One region of the Streptomyces sp. NPDC002076 genome, then DNA from elsewhere that is predicted to be linked to it. Evidence: riboswitches for the same ligand, from Rfam matches in the RefSeq annotation. Region 1 holds a riboswitch; the other holds the start of a gene.
The links. Region 1 has a riboswitch for cyclic di-AMP ahead of ACWCQS_RS25515 (transglycosylase family protein). Riboswitches for the same ligand answer to the same signal wherever they lie in the genome.
Positions count from the first base shown of each region.

Region 1 (7,289 bases):
CTGCCTGCCCGAGTTCGGGCTGGACCCGAGGGTCACGGTGCGGATGCTGCTGCAGCACACCAGCGGGCTGTTCAACTTCACCGGCGAGTACTACGACGACGGGACGTTCGCGCCGGGCATCCCCGCCACGACCGCGGGCCGGGAGTGGGTGGACAACCGGTTCAAGACCTACCAGCCGGAAGAACTGGCGCGGTTGGCGTCGTCCAGGCCGGCGCGGTTCGAGCCGGGGACGGACTGGAGCTACTCCAACACCAACTACGTGCTGGCCGGGCTGCTGGTCGAGAAGGTGACCGGCCACTCGCTCGCCGAGGAGATGCAGCGGCTGATCCTGGGGCCGCTCGGGCTGTCGGGCACCGTGCTGCCGGGCACCGGTCCGGAGATCCCCGAGCCGCACGCCCACGCCTACTACCGGTACGAGGAGGACGGTGAGCAGAAGACGGTCGACGTCACCCGCCAGAACCCCTCCTGGATCTCCACCGGCGGAGACATGATCTCGACGACCCGGGACCTCCACACGTTCATCTCCGCCCTGATGAGCGGCAGGCTCCTGCCGGCCCCGCTGCTGGCCGAGATGTGCAAGCCGCATCCCAAGGCCGGTTACGGCCTCGGGGTGTTCGTGCAGGACGCGGGCGACAACGGCGGCACCGTCATCACCCACAACGGCGGCATGGCGGGCCACGCGGCGCTGATGTACAGCACGCCCGACGGCAGCAAGACCCTGACCGCCGCGCTGAACTACGTCGACGACGCCGCCCTGTCCCTGGCGGTGGCGTTCCAGAAGGCGACGCAAAGGCTCGTCCAGGAGGTGTTCGGCGGCGGGCAGGACGGGCGGGCTCGGTAGCCAGGGCCGAGCGGCGTGGACCCGCGGGGGCCACGTACGGGCGGCGCACTCCGGCACCGCATCGGAGCGCGCCGCTCGTTCGTGTTCACCGGCCCCGGGGACAAAGCGGACGGGACGGGAGTGTCGGTGCCGCGCGAGGGCTAGATGACAAACATTCAACTCTGTGATCTTCACGTGATCTGCGCGGCATGAACTTGTGACAAGTGATCGTCTGCCGATACGTTCACCCATCAGCGTGGCGAGAGGCACGACTTCGCCGCGCCGGTTCCGCTGTCGCACGAAAGGCTTTCGCATGCTCTCCGGGAACGGTCGTCACCGTCGCCCCCGTCAGGCTCCGGCCCTCCTCGTCGCGGCCGGCGTGACCGGCTCCGCCATCGCCATCCCGCTGCTCGGCGCCGCCAGTGCCAACGCGGCCGACGGCACCACGTGGGACAAGGTCGCCGAGTGCGAGAGCGGCGGATCCTGGAGCGCGGACACCGGGAACGGCTACTACGGCGGTCTGCAGATCTCGCAGGACGACTGGGACAAGTACGGCGGCACGCGGTACGCGGAGAGCGCCGACCAGGCCAGCCGCTCCCAGCAGATAGCCGTCGCCGAGAAGATCCTCGCCGACCAGGGCACCAAGCCGTGGGCCATGTGCGCGCTGACCGCCGGGCTGACCTCCCACTCCGGTTCGGTCGACGTCGACCCCGGTGTCGGCGGCTCCGGCGACAGCGGCGCTTCGGGTGACGCGTCCGGCTCGGCCGACGGCTCCGACTCGTCCGGTCTGCCGGATTCATCCTCCCCGGACCCCGGTTCCGGTTCTGCCTCCGACTCCGCCTCGAACTCCTCCGGCTCGGACTCGACCGGCTCCTCCTCGGGCGAGAGCGCCACGCCGACCCCGGGCGGGCACACCGCCGGGATCCTGGACGGCACCGGCGGCTCCACCGGGACCAGCACCCCCAAGTCCGACAAGACTGACAAGTCCGGCTCGCCCGACGGTGGAAGTTCACAGGGAGGCGACAGCTCTCCCACGGCCACCCCGAGCGCCGGCAACCCGGACAAATACCAGCAGAGCGCCGGTTCCTGGAGTCTGGTCGACACCGGCGCGCTGAGCAGTGGCGGACGTCACCGTGGCGGGAGCGCGGACGAAAGCGTGACAAACGGTCAGAACGCCACATCTTCCGGCCGTCACGCCAGCCGTGAAACGGGCACCTACACCGTCCGCGAGGGCGACTCCCTCGCCTCCATCGCCGACTCCCTTGACGTCGACGGCGGATGGCGGGCGCTCTACGACAGCAACAAGGAGGCCATCGGCGCCGACCCGAACCACATCAGTGCCGGTCAGACCCTGAAAGTCGGGGGCGAAAACGGCGGCGAATAGCGGCAGTTGACGCCCCGTTTCGCGGCTGATGTCCGTTTTGGCGAAAGTGTGGGATGAGTCTCAGAAGCCCTGATCGTCTTTGAAAATCCGACGATCGCATGTCTACGGTCAGGACCGCTCGTCACCACGAGCCCCGGCCGTCGCAACGCCGAATCCTGCCAGCGACTGCCCGGGAACAGTCGTCGCGTCAAGCGCCGTAGGCAGGAGCGGGGGACCCAAGGTAAGCGCCGGGCCCAGCGGTTGACGCTGGACCGGCTTGGGGTGAAGCCACGCCTCGCATGAGCGAGTGCGCGGCCGGGCAACTCAACCGGCCCGAACCCGACAGCTCACCTCGCAGGCGTCGGTGAGGGGATCGATCCATGCTGTTCTCCGGCAAGGGCAAGCACCGTCGTCCGTCCAAGACCGTCCGCGCCATCACGCTCGCCGGTGTCACCGGCGCCGCCGTCGCCGCCCCGCTGATGGCGGCCGGCAACGCCTCCGCCGCCACCGCCTCCCAGTGGGACGCCGTCGCCCGGTGCGAGTCGGGCGGCAACTGGTCCATCAACACGGGCAACGGCTTCTACGGTGGCCTGCAGTTCACCAACTCCACCTGGGCCGCGTACGGCGGCACCGCCTACGCCGCGCGTGCCGACCTCGCCACCAAGGCGCAGCAGATCGCCATCGCCGAGAAGGTCCTCGCGGGCCAGGGCAAGGGCGCCTGGCCGGTCTGCGGCACGGGCCTGACCAGCGCCGCCTACAACGGTTCCGCCCCGACGACCACCAAGTCCAGCAGCACCACCACCCGCTCCACCGACCAGCAGGCCGCCACCCGCTCCACCACGCGGACGGCGCCGAAGGCGAGCAAGACCGTCACCGCGCCGACCGGCAAGAAGGTCAAGAAGGGCGACGGCGAGTACAAGGTCGTCAAGGGTGACACCCTCAGCGCCATCGCCGAGAAGCACGGTGTGAAGGGCGGCTGGCAGAAGCTCTTCCAGCTGAACAAGGACATCGTCCAGGACGCGAACCTCATCTACCCGGGCCAGCAGCTGCACCTGAAGTGACATCTGGCTCCGAACGGACCCACAGTGCCCTCACATCCCCGGCCCGCACGCTGAAGGCCTCGTGAGGGCCACCCCCGTCCCCACGGGCTCCCCGCCCCGGCGCGTGTTCCCCCGTACGCGCCGGGGCGGGGTCTTTCGTCTCCGCGCGCTGTTTCCCCACTCTTCAGCCGGGTCTCACCAGCAGGCCCCTTTGTTCCGTGGGTGAACAATGGGTACCGTCTGCGTGTCTCTCCTGTCCACGGGACGGTCGGTCGGTGGCCGGCGCCCCGGGGACGGTTAGGCTCTAGTCGCAAGGCACAGCCGTAAGGCAGAACGCCCCCGCACTTCCAGCGTCACATCCCAGAAGGAGATGCTCGTGCCGTCCATCGACGTCGTCGTAGCCCGGGAAATCCTGGACTCCCGAGGCAACCCCACGGTCGAGGTCGAGGTCGGCCTCGACGACGGCAGCACGGGTCGTGCCGCCGTCCCGTCCGGCGCCTCCACCGGTGCCTTCGAGGCCATCGAGCTCCGCGACGGCGACCCCAACCGCTACCAGGGCAAGGGCGTCGAGAAGGCCGTCCTCGCCGTGATCGAGCAGATCGGCCCGGAGCTGGTCGGCTACGACGCCACCGAGCAGCGCCTGATCGACCAGGCCATGTTCGACCTGGACGCCACCGACAACAAGGGCTCCCTCGGCGCCAACGCCATCCTCGGCGTCTCCCTCGCCGTTGCCCACGCCGCCTCCGAGGCGTCCGACCTCCCCCTGTTCCGCTACCTGGGCGGCCCCAACGCGCACCTGCTGCCGGTGCCGATGATGAACATCCTCAACGGCGGCTCGCACGCGGACTCCAACGTGGACATCCAGGAGTTCATGATCGCCCCGATCGGCGCGGAGTCCTTCTCCGAGGCCCTGCGCTGGGGCGCCGAGGTCTACCACACCCTCAAGTCCGTCCTGAAGTCCAAGGGCCTGTCCACCGGCCTCGGCGACGAGGGCGGCTTCGCCCCGAACCTGGGCTCCAACCGTGACGCCCTGGACCTGATCCTCGAAGCGATCAAGCAGGCCGGGTACGTCCCCGGTGAGCAGATCGCCCTCGCGCTCGACGTGGCCGCCTCCGAGTTCTACAAGGACGGCAAGTACCTCTTCGAGGGCAAGGAGCGCTCCGCCGCCGAGATGACGGAGTACTACGAGGAACTCGTCGCGGCCTACCCGCTCGTCTCCATCGAGGACCCGCTGTTCGAGGACGACTGGGCCGGCTGGAAGGTCATCACCGACCGCCTCGGCGACAAGGTCCAGCTGGTCGGCGACGACCTGTTCGTCACCAACCCCGAGCGCCTGGCCCGCGGCATCGAGGAGGGCACCGCCAACGCCCTGCTGGTCAAGGTCAACCAGATCGGCTCGCTGACCGAGACCCTGGACGCCGTCGAGCTGGCCCAGCGCAGCGGCTTCAAGTGCATGATGTCCCACCGCTCCGGCGAGACCGAGGACGTCACCATCGCCGACCTCGCCGTCGCCACCAACTGCGGCCAGATCAAGACCGGCGCCCCGGCCCGCTCCGAGCGCGTCGCCAAGTACAACCAGCTGCTGCGCATCGAGGAGATCCTCGACGATGCCGCGGTGTACGCCGGCCGCAGCGCCTTCCCGCGCTTCAAGGGGAACCACGAGATCTCCAAGGGCTGAGCCAACCCGGGCCAAGTCTTAGCCAGTCGTACGTACGTCCCCGTACCCGGTCCCGTACCGTGTCCGGGGACGTACGCACGTGTGAAGGACACCGGCAAGGGGAGGCGGGAGAAGCCAGATGGCCGTGAAGGACCGGGACCGTTTCTCCACCACGACCAGGCTGCGGCTGCTCGGCGAGCAGACTGCGGCCCGCGTGTACCGCTCCCAGACCAGGCGCCAGGCCCGCCGCTCCCGGCTCACCGGGCGGGCGGCGCTGCTCGCGCTGGTGCTGTGTTCGCTGATCGTCGCGCTCGCGTATCCGATGCGGCAGTACGTCTCCCAGCGCGCGCAGATCTCCGACCTCCAGCAACACCAGGAGCAGGCCCGCAAGCGGGTCGAGCAGCTGCGCGACCTCAAGGCGCGCTGGCAGGACGACTCCTACGCCGAGCAGCAGATCCGGCGCCGGCTGCACTATGTGATGCCCGGGGAGACCGGGTACGTGGTGATCGGCCCAGGGGGGGCCAAGCAGCCCCGCGCCGACCTCGGGGCCGCCCGCCGGCCCTGGTACGCGAACGTCTGGGACGGCGTCGACAAGTCCGACGCCTCCGACCAGTGAACCGACAGAAAGCCTGACGAAAAAGCAGTCATGGAAACGCCCCCGCCGCCCACTGAGCGCACCGAGCCCACCGACGCCGACGTCGAGGCCTTCAAGCAGCAACTCGGCCGCCCGCCGCGGGGCCTGCGGGCCATCGCACACCGCTGCCCGTGCGGTCAGCCGGACGTCGTGGAGACGGCACCCCGGCTGCCCGACGGCACGCCCTTCCCGACGACGTACTACCTGACGTGCCCGCGCGCCGCCTCGGCGATCGGGACGCTGGAGGCGGACGGCGTCATGAAGGAGATGACGGAGCGGCTGCAGACCGACCCGGAACTGGCCGCCGCCTACCGGGCCGCGCACGAGGACTACATCCGGCGCCGGGACGAGATCGAGGTCCTGGAGGGCTTCCCCAGCGCGGGCGGCATGCCGGACCGCGTGAAGTGCCTGCACGTGCTGGTGGCGCACTCGCTGGCCGCCGGTCCGGGCGTGAACCCGCTCGGTGACGAGGCGATCGCGATGCTGCCGGAGTGGTGGCGCAAGGGGCCGTGTGTGCAGCCGCTCCAGGCTCCCGATCCGGCGGACGAGCACCCTGGTGAGGAGGGTGCCGTGTTGGACCCCGCAGAGGTCCGCAGCGGCTTCTTCGCCTACCGGCCGATGGTTCCGGAGGGCTTCTCCCGGGTCGCCGCCGTCGACTGCGGCACGAACTCCATCCGGCTGCTGGTCGCCGACGTCAACCCGGCCACCGGCGAACTGCTGGAGCTGGACCGGCGCATGACGATCGTGCGGCTCGGCCAGGACGTGGACCGCACCGGCCGGCTGGCTCCGGAGGCGCTGGAGCGGACCTTCGCCGCGTGCCGGGAGTACGCCGGGGTCATCCGTGAACTCGGTGCCGCCGAGGTGCGGTTCGTCGCCACCTCCGCCTCCCGGGACGCCGAGAACCGGGACGACTTCGTACGGGGAGTCGTGGACATCCTCGGCGTCGAGCCCGAGGTGATCTCCGGCGACCAGGAGGCCGGGTTCTCCTTCACGGGGGCCACCAAGGAACTCGCGGGACGTGCCGACCTCGCCAAGCCGTACCTGGTGGTGGACATCGGCGGCGGCTCCACCGAGTTCGTCGTCGGCGACGAGCAGGTCCGGGCGGCGCGGTCCGTGGACGTCGGCTGTGTGCGGATGACCGAGCGGCACCTGGTGCACGACGGCAAGGTGAGCGACCCGCCCACCGAGGAGCAGATCGCCGCCATGAGGGCGGACATCGAGGCGGCTCTGGACCTCGCCGAGGAGACCGTCCCGCTGCGCGAGGCGCGCACGCTGGTGGGTCTCGCCGGGTCCGTCACCACCGTCTCGGCCATCGCGCAGGAACTGCCGGAGTACGACTCCGCGCGCATCCACCACTCCCGTATCTCCCGCGACCGGGTGCGCGAGATCACCGAGTGGCTGCTGCGCTCCACGCACGCCGAGCGCGCCGCGATCCCGTCGATGCATCCGGGCCGCGTCGACGTCATCGGCGCGGGCGCCCTCGTACTGCTCGCGATCATGGAGCGGACCGGTGCCGAGGAGGTCGTGGTGAGCGAGCACGACATCCTCGACGGCATCGCGTGGTCGGTGGCGTAGCTCTCTTTTGTTACCCGTGGGTAGCCATCTGCTGAGCAGGTCGGATAACGTTTGAGCGGCATGGGGGGCCCTTCGGGGCCCCTTCGTCGCGACCGCTCCGGAAAAGTTCGTGAAGTTCTTCACAAGGAATTCGGCCCGGTCGGGCCACGAAAGGGTGCCGGTTGACCCTTCCGGGGGCCCAAAGGTCGTTTGAACATGTT
Region 1 is NZ_JBSFDI010000012.1:175,231-182,519, forward strand. Features, by position in the region: gene ACWCQS_RS25505 (serine hydrolase domain-containing protein) at 1-841, shown strand, start outside; gene ACWCQS_RS25510 (transglycosylase family protein) at 1,134-2,204, shown strand; cyclic di-AMP (ydaO/yuaA leader) riboswitch at 2,387-2,559, shown strand; gene ACWCQS_RS25515 (transglycosylase family protein) at 2,564-3,244, shown strand; gene eno (phosphopyruvate hydratase) at 3,594-4,901, shown strand; gene ACWCQS_RS25525 (FtsB family cell division protein) at 5,020-5,496, shown strand; partial or broken gene ACWCQS_RS25530 (DUF501 domain-containing protein) at 5,527-5,928, shown strand; gene ACWCQS_RS25535 (Ppx/GppA phosphatase family protein) at 6,133-7,089, shown strand.

Region 2 (7,289 bases), on a different contig from region 1:
TGGCCTTCACCTGCGCCGGGGTCAGCTGTGGCTCGGCGTGTCCGGTCCCGTCGAACCCCGTCGCGGTGGCCGCGCCCGCCAGGGCGAGCGTGGCGGCCGTCCGGGCCGTATGACCGCCCATCGAGCGTTGCCGGGCCTTGCGGTGCGCTGCCACCTGGACCGTCACGTCCTTCCGTACGACTCGCACGACCGAGAGGTATGTGCCCGGCGGCGGCCCGCACAGGGGAAGCGGGCCACCGCCGGACCCTTCTCGGCGGTGGTGGCCGACGGCCGCCCCTGGCCCGGGCGGCGGTGGGGAGCCGGTCACCTGGGGGAGGACGCTAGGCCCGACTGTGACGAGTAGGTAACGCAGTGTACGGAACTGGCCTGGATGGACCGGGATGTGACCGCAAGTGACCATGTGACCGTTCTGGAGTCGTCGTCTTCACAGAGCGTGGTGACCGAAGTGCGGAAAGCGGGACGGACGGGAGGCGTGGGGTGCTATGGGGCGCATATATGCAAGATCGTCCGTACGATCGCCGACCGCTGTGTCCGGGGCCGGTGGCAGGAGGCCCCGGGTCCCCTGGTTAGGCTCCGGGCCCATGGACGCACTCATCCATCTCTTCGTCGGCCTGCACATCATCGGCATCGCCGCGCTGCTCGGCGGTTTCCTCACCCAGATGAAGGCGATGGGCCAGGGCACGGCCCGGTTCGTGCCCGCGATGCTGCACGGCGCGCTGACCATGCTGGTCACCGGCGTGGTCCTGGTCGGCCTCAACCAGGCCGACGACCACCACGTCAACACCATCAAGATCGGCATCAAGCTGGCGCTGCTGATCGTGATCCTCGGGCTGGTCTATGTGAAGCGCGACGAGGAGAAGATCGACAAGGGCGTGTTCGGGGTGGTCGGTCTGCTGACCATGGCGAACATCTTCATCGCCGTCCTGTGGACCTGACGGTCATCCGTCCCTGCCGCCGGCGCGGGCCGCGAGCACCGCACTGGCGGCGACCGCGAGCCACACCGCCACCGCCGCCCACAGCAGCACCCGCCCCGGCCAGGTGAGCCACGGGACGCCGAAGACGGTCGCGACGGACAGCGTCGCCACCGCCGTCATCCCCATCGGGAACACGGTCGCCCAGCGCAGTGCGTGGTAGCCGGGCCGGGGCCGGGCCGCCTCGGCGGCCAGCAGGACGACGTAGCAGACCAGATCCAGCACGAGCAGTGCGACCGTCGCGGTGCGCAGCACGCCGCGGTCGTCGGCGTTCCACAGGTACATGCCCGAGTCCCCGGCGATGAGCAGGTTTCCCCCGGCCAGCGCCGAGATCGCGAGCGCACCGCCCGCGATCCAGTGGTCGCCCGCCCCCTCCAGCACCTGCCGTGCGTCGAAGTGGGCCAGCGCCAGGCCGTAGAGCACCAGGCCGAGCCAGAACAGCACCAGGGCGGTGTGCGCGAGCCACGCCGTGCGCCCGGCCGTGGACAGCGTGGCGGCCAGTACGGCGAGCCCCTCTGTGGCCACACAACACAGGAACACCGCCCCCGGCATGCGCGGCCTCCAGCGCCGTACGACCAGGACCAGCAGGACCGGCCAGAGCACCGCCGCGAGCGCCAGCAGCGCCTCGGCCAGGGCCCGCAGGCCCAGCGCCGAGATCCGGGTGCCGAGCACCGTGGTCGCGGCGACGGAGGTGAGCGCGCCCGGACTCTCCGCCTCGGTCGCCCAGCGCTGCCGCTCGCCGACCAGCCGCAGCAGGAACTCGGCGGCCAGCGCGGCCCAGGCGACGCACGCCAGCGCCAGCACCGCCTGGGAGAGCGTCTCGTCGCCGGTCATGTGCAGCCCCACCGACAGGATGCCGGTCGCCATCACGGCGGCCCCGGCCGCGGGAGACCGCCCCGCCCACCACATGCGCAGACCTGAGATGCCGGGCATGCGCCCGATGCTAGGGAGCCGCGGGGGTCCCGCCCGGAAGGGCACGCGCGTGTGGACAGCAAAAACGCCGGTACGCGCGGCGGACCGGAAGAAGCCGGCGCCGGGTTCGTGACGCAGGAAGCCGGTGGCGCGTGGACGCAGGAAGGTCGATGGCGCGTGGACGGAGGAACAGTCGGCACGCGGCGCGCGTGGACGCAGGAAGGCCGGCACGTGGCGCGCATCGACGGAGGAACGGCCGCACGCGCGCGTGGGCGGGAAAACGCCCGTACGCGCGCATCGGCACGCGCTCGGCCGACGCACGCCCGGAGGCCTCGAGGCGAGGCCCCAAGACGTCGGCACATGCGCGCGTGGTCCGGCGATTCGACGGCACACGCGCGTGGAGCGGGGCGCGCCCGTGCCCGGGGTGGGTGGTCAGCCCGGGCGGACCACGCTGTGGATGATCGACTCGCCGCCGTAGTAGATCGACTCCTCGCGGACGTACGCGCCCGGCTTCGGGGCGTGGATCATCATGCCGTTGCCTATGTAGACGCCGACGTGGCTGATGTCGTCGTAGAAGAAGATCAGGTCGCCCGGCCGCGCGTCGGCGAGCGAGACCGTGGTGCCCGCGTTGACCTGGTCGTACGTGGTGCGCGGGAGGGTGACGCCGGCGGCCTTCCAGGCGGCCTGGGTGAGGCCCGAGCAGTCGTAGGAGTCCGGCCCGGTGGCGCCCCACACGTACGGCTTGCCGATCTGCGCGCGGGCGAAGGCGATCGCCTTCTGGGCCTTCGTGTCGTACGAGCTGGACGTGGTGGTGGACCCCGTCGAGCCGGAGCCCGTCGAACCCGATCCGGAGCCGGACCCCGTGGAGGTGGACGACGACGAGGACGAGTCGGCCTGCTGCTGAGCCGCCTGCTGCTTCGCCAGCTCGGCCGCCTTGCGCGCCGCCTCCTGCTCCTTCTGCCGCTCGATGGCGGCCAGCCGCGCCTTCTCCTGCGCCGTCAGCTGCGACAGCAGCTCGCGCGCCGAGGCCAGCTTCTTCTGCACGGTGGCCTTGGCGGTCTGCAGGTCGTGCTGCGAGTCGCTCAGCGTCTGCAGGCTCTCCGCGGCCTCCCGCCGCTTCTTCATGGTCGCGGCCTGCTCGCCGATGTAGTCGTCGACCGCGCTCTTCTCCCGCGAGGTCAGCCGGTTCATCAGCTGGGTCTGGTCGAAGTAGTCCTGCGGGTCGTTCGCCAGCAGGAAGGTGGCCGTGTCCGGAGCGGCGGCGCCGGTGCGGTACTGGGCCGCGGCGAAGGAGCCCAGCTCCTCACGGGCCTTGTTGAGGCGTGCGGTGCGCCGGGCGACGTCGTCGCGCAGGGCGTCGACGCGGCCGCGCTGTTTGCCGGTCCGCTCCTTGGCCGCGTTGTACTTCTGGGTCGCCGACTCCGCCTGGCGGTAGAGATCGTCGACCTTCTTCTCGACCTCCTCCAGGCTCGGCTTGGCGCGATCGGTACTCGGGGCGGCCTCCGCGGTCTGCGAGAGCACGGCCATGGAGGTGAGGGCGGCGGTGGCGAGGGCGGGAGCGCGAAGGCCGGTTCCGATGGTCCCGCCGGGGCGCGGCTTGCGGTGCGACGCCAAGAGAGGCGACTCCTTCCAGTGGGCCGCCTACCGGGTTAGCTGTCGGGTTCGGGCGGTGGTTCGGAAGGGTTGCCCTACGGCGGCGTCCCGGGTGGGAGCCGGCCGATTCACCCCAAAGGTCGGTGGGTCCCCGGCTCCGGGCGCCCTGCGGGGCACGCCGGACTCGGCGGGGGCCGCGCGGCCCGGCGAGGTTCGCCGGTAGGGGTCGTGCGGCCCGAACGCACGCTAGCCAACTCGTGTGACCCCTGTGAAGGTTGGTGCGTGATATGTCCGATACATTTTCGTGACCTGAGTCAGGTTTCGCTTCTGTGTCATCGGGTGGTTCCCCTGTGTGAGCAGGGCGCGGGCCCTTCGGCGGTGAAGATCAACTCCTTTCCGGACCGGTCGTGTTCCGGGGACGGCGACCGGTTGTCGGTGGGGCGCCCTAGACTCGTAGAGCGATGAGCAGCCTCTTTGACGACAGCTTCCTGGCGGACCTCCAGGCCCCTCGCGGGCGCGAGGAGGAGCCCCCGCCGCCGCCCGAGGACGATCATGCTCCGGAGCCGCTTCCGGACGATCTGTTCGGCGGGAAGTTCGACGTGCCACCGGACCGGGACGCGTACTACCGCGACGGCGCCCCGCGTCCCGCCCTCGACGCGGCGGCGCTCCTGGAGGGGCTGAACGACAACCAGCGCGCCGCGGTAGTGCACGCCGGCTCCCCGCTGCTCATCGTCGCCGGCGCCGGCTCCGGCAAGACCCGTGTGCTCACCCACCGCATCGCCCACCTGCTCGCCGAGCGGCATGTGCACCCGGGCCAGATCCTCGCGATCACCTTCACCAACAAAGCCGCGGGCGAGATGAAGGAGCGCGTCGAGCACCTCGTCGGCCCGCGCGCGAACGCGATGTGGGTGATGACCTTCCACAGCGCGTGCGTGCGCATCCTGCGCCGGGAGAGCAAGAAGCTCGGCTTCACCTCCAGCTTCTCCATCTACGACGCCGCCGACAGCAAGCGACTGATGGCCCTGGTCTGCCGCGACCTGGACCTCGACCCCAAGCGCTTCCCGCCGAAGTCGTTCAGCGCGAAGATCAGCAACCTGAAGAACGAGCTGATCGACGAGGAGGACTTCGCCGCCCAGGCCACCGACGGCTTCGAGAAGACCCTCGCCCAGGCCTATGCGCTCTACCAGTCGCGCCTGCGCGAGGCCAACGCGCTCGACTTCGACGACCTGATCATGACGACGGTCAACCTGCTGCGCGCCTTCCCGGACGTCGCCGAGCACTACCGCCGCCGCTTCCGGCATGTCCTCGTCGACGAGTACCAGGACACCAACCACGCCCAGTACGCGCTCGTGCGTGAACTCGTCGGCACCGGCGAACACGGCGAGGACACCCCGCCGAGCGAGCACGACCTCCCGCCCGCCGAACTGTGCGTCGTGGGTGACGCGGACCAGTCGATCTACGCCTTCCGGGGCGCGACGATCCGCAACATCCTCCAGTTCGAGGAGGACTACCCGAACGCGACGACGATCCTGCTGGAGCAGAACTACCGCTCCACACAGACCATCCTGTCCGCCGCCAACGCGGTCATCGAGCGCAACGAGTCCCGCCGTCCGAAGAACCTGTGGACCAACGCCGGCCAGGGCGCGCGGATCACCGGTTACGTCGCCGACACCGAGCACGACGAGGCCCAGTTCGTCGCCGACGAGATAGACCGTCTGGTCGACGCGCGCGAGGCCAGGACGGGCGATGTCGCCGTCTTCTACCGCACCAACGCCCAGTCCCGTGTCTTCGAAGAGGTCTTCATCCGTGTCGGCCTGCCCTACAAGGTCGTCGGCGGGGTCCGCTTCTACGAGCGCAAGGAGGTCCGGGACGTCCTGGCCTATCTGCGCGTGCTCGCCAACCCCGAGGACTCGGTGCCGCTGCGCCGCATCCTCAACGTGCCCAAGCGGGGCATCGGCGAGCGCGCGGAGGCGATGATCGACGCTCTCTCCCAGCGCGAGAAGATCAGTTTCCCGCAGGCGCTCAAGCGCGTGGACGAGGCGTACGGCATGGCCGCGCGCTCCACCAACGCCGTCAAGCGGTTCAACACGCTGATGGAGGACCTGCGCACCATCGTCGAGTCCGGTGCGGGCCCCGCGACCGTCCTGGAGGCGGTGCTCGAGCGCACCGGCTATCTGGCCGAGTTGCAGGCCTCCACCGACCCGCAGGACGAGACCCGCATCGAGAACCTCCAGGAACTCGCGGCGGTGGCCCTGGAGTTCGAGCAGGAGCGCGGGGAGGGCGAACAGGGCACGTTGGCCGACTTCCTGGAGCAGGTGGCGCTGGTCGCCGACTCCGACCAGATCCCCGACGAGGACGAGGAAGGCTCCGGCGTCATCACCCTGATGACCCTGCACACCGCCAAGGGCCTGGAGTTCCCGGTCGTCTTCCTGACCGGCATGGAGGACGGCGTCTTCCCGCACATGCGCGCCCTCGGCCAGACCAAGGAGCTGGAGGAGGAGCGGCGCCTGGCCTACGTCGGTATCACACGCGCGCGGGAGCGGCTCTACCTCACGCGGTCGGCGATGCGCAGCGCCTGGGGCCAGCCGTCGTACAACCCGCCCTCCCGCTTCCTGGAGGAGATCCCGGCCACCCATGTGGACTGGAAGCGGACGGGAGCGGCGGCGCAGGTGTCCTCCGGCCCGGCCTCCGGGATCGCGGCCTCGCTGTCCTCGACCCGCTCGCGTTCCTCGGCATCAGGCGCGTCCGGGTTCGCCACGCGGCGCACCACGGAGAAGCCGGTGGTAGCCCTCGCCGTCGGGGACCGGGTCACCCACGACCAGTTCGGGCTCGGCACGGTCGTCGCCGTGAAGGGCACGGGCGGGAACGCGGAGGCGACGATCGACTTCGGCGACGCCAAGCCGAAGCGACTGCTGCTGCGGTACGCGCCGGTGGAGAAGCTGTAGGGGAGAGGCCGTAGGGGGTCTGGGGCGAAAGCCCCCGGGCTCTACGTCGGGTCGAGCCCGTGGCTCCGCAGCCACGGCAGCGGGTCTATGGCCGCCCCGCCCGCGGGCCGCACCTCGAAGTGCAGGTGAGGGCCGGTGGAGTTGCCGGAGTTGCCGGAGTAGGCGATCGGCTGGCCGGCCTTGACGGACGTCCCGGAGGCGACGCGGTAGCTGGACAGATGGCAGTACCAGGTCTGCGTGCCGTCCTTCGCCGTCACGATCATCATGTTGCCGTAGGCGCTGTTCCACTTGGTGGAGACGACGCCGTCGGTCGCGGCCATCACCGTGGTGCCGTACGACACCGGGAAGTCGATGCCCGTGTGCACGGACATCCAGTTCACCCCGGCCTGGCCGAAGTAGGCGCTGAGCCCCTTCTGCGTGACCGGCAGCACGAACTTGGGGCGCAGCCGCTCCTTGAGCGCGGCAGCCGCGGCGGCCTTCTTCTGCTCCAGTTCCTGCTGGTTCTTGAGGTCGATCCGCTCCTGCGTCCGGCTCGCCCGGTCGGCGAAGTCATGGGCGCCCGCGGACAGGGTCTTGAGCTGGGTGTCCAGCTTGCTGTTGGCGACCGAGGCCTTGACCGCGTGCGTGTCCGAGGCGGAGGCCGTGGTGTCGTGTCCGTTGTCCGTCAGCGCGCCGACCGAGGCGGCGGCGATCCCGGCGACGCCCATCACACAGACCGAGGGGACGGCGATGGTCAGCAGCGCGGAGCGCTTCGCGGTCGTGCGCCGGCGGGAGCGCGCGGCGCTGCGCGAGCCGGCGCGGGGCGCCGGCGCGATGTCCTCCTGGTCGTCCAGCAGCTCGGCGGCGGGCTGTTCACCCGCGGTGCCCG
Region 2 is NZ_JBSFDI010000001.1:516,347-523,635, reverse strand. Features, by position in the region: gene ACWCQS_RS02435 (NlpC/P60 family protein) at 1-154, opposite strand, end outside; gene ACWCQS_RS02430 (hypothetical protein) at 582-935, shown strand; gene ACWCQS_RS02425 (tellurite resistance/C4-dicarboxylate transporter family protein) at 939-1,904, opposite strand; gene ACWCQS_RS02420 (NlpC/P60 family protein) at 2,316-3,497, opposite strand; cyclic di-AMP (ydaO/yuaA leader) riboswitch at 3,527-3,632, opposite strand; gene pcrA (DNA helicase PcrA) at 3,938-6,421, shown strand; gene ACWCQS_RS02410 (peptidoglycan DD-metalloendopeptidase family protein) at 6,463-7,289, opposite strand, start outside.
Region 2: linked by a shared signal. The riboswitch ahead of ACWCQS_RS02420 (NlpC/P60 family protein) and the one ahead of ACWCQS_RS25515 (transglycosylase family protein) in region 1 are both predicted to bind cyclic di-AMP.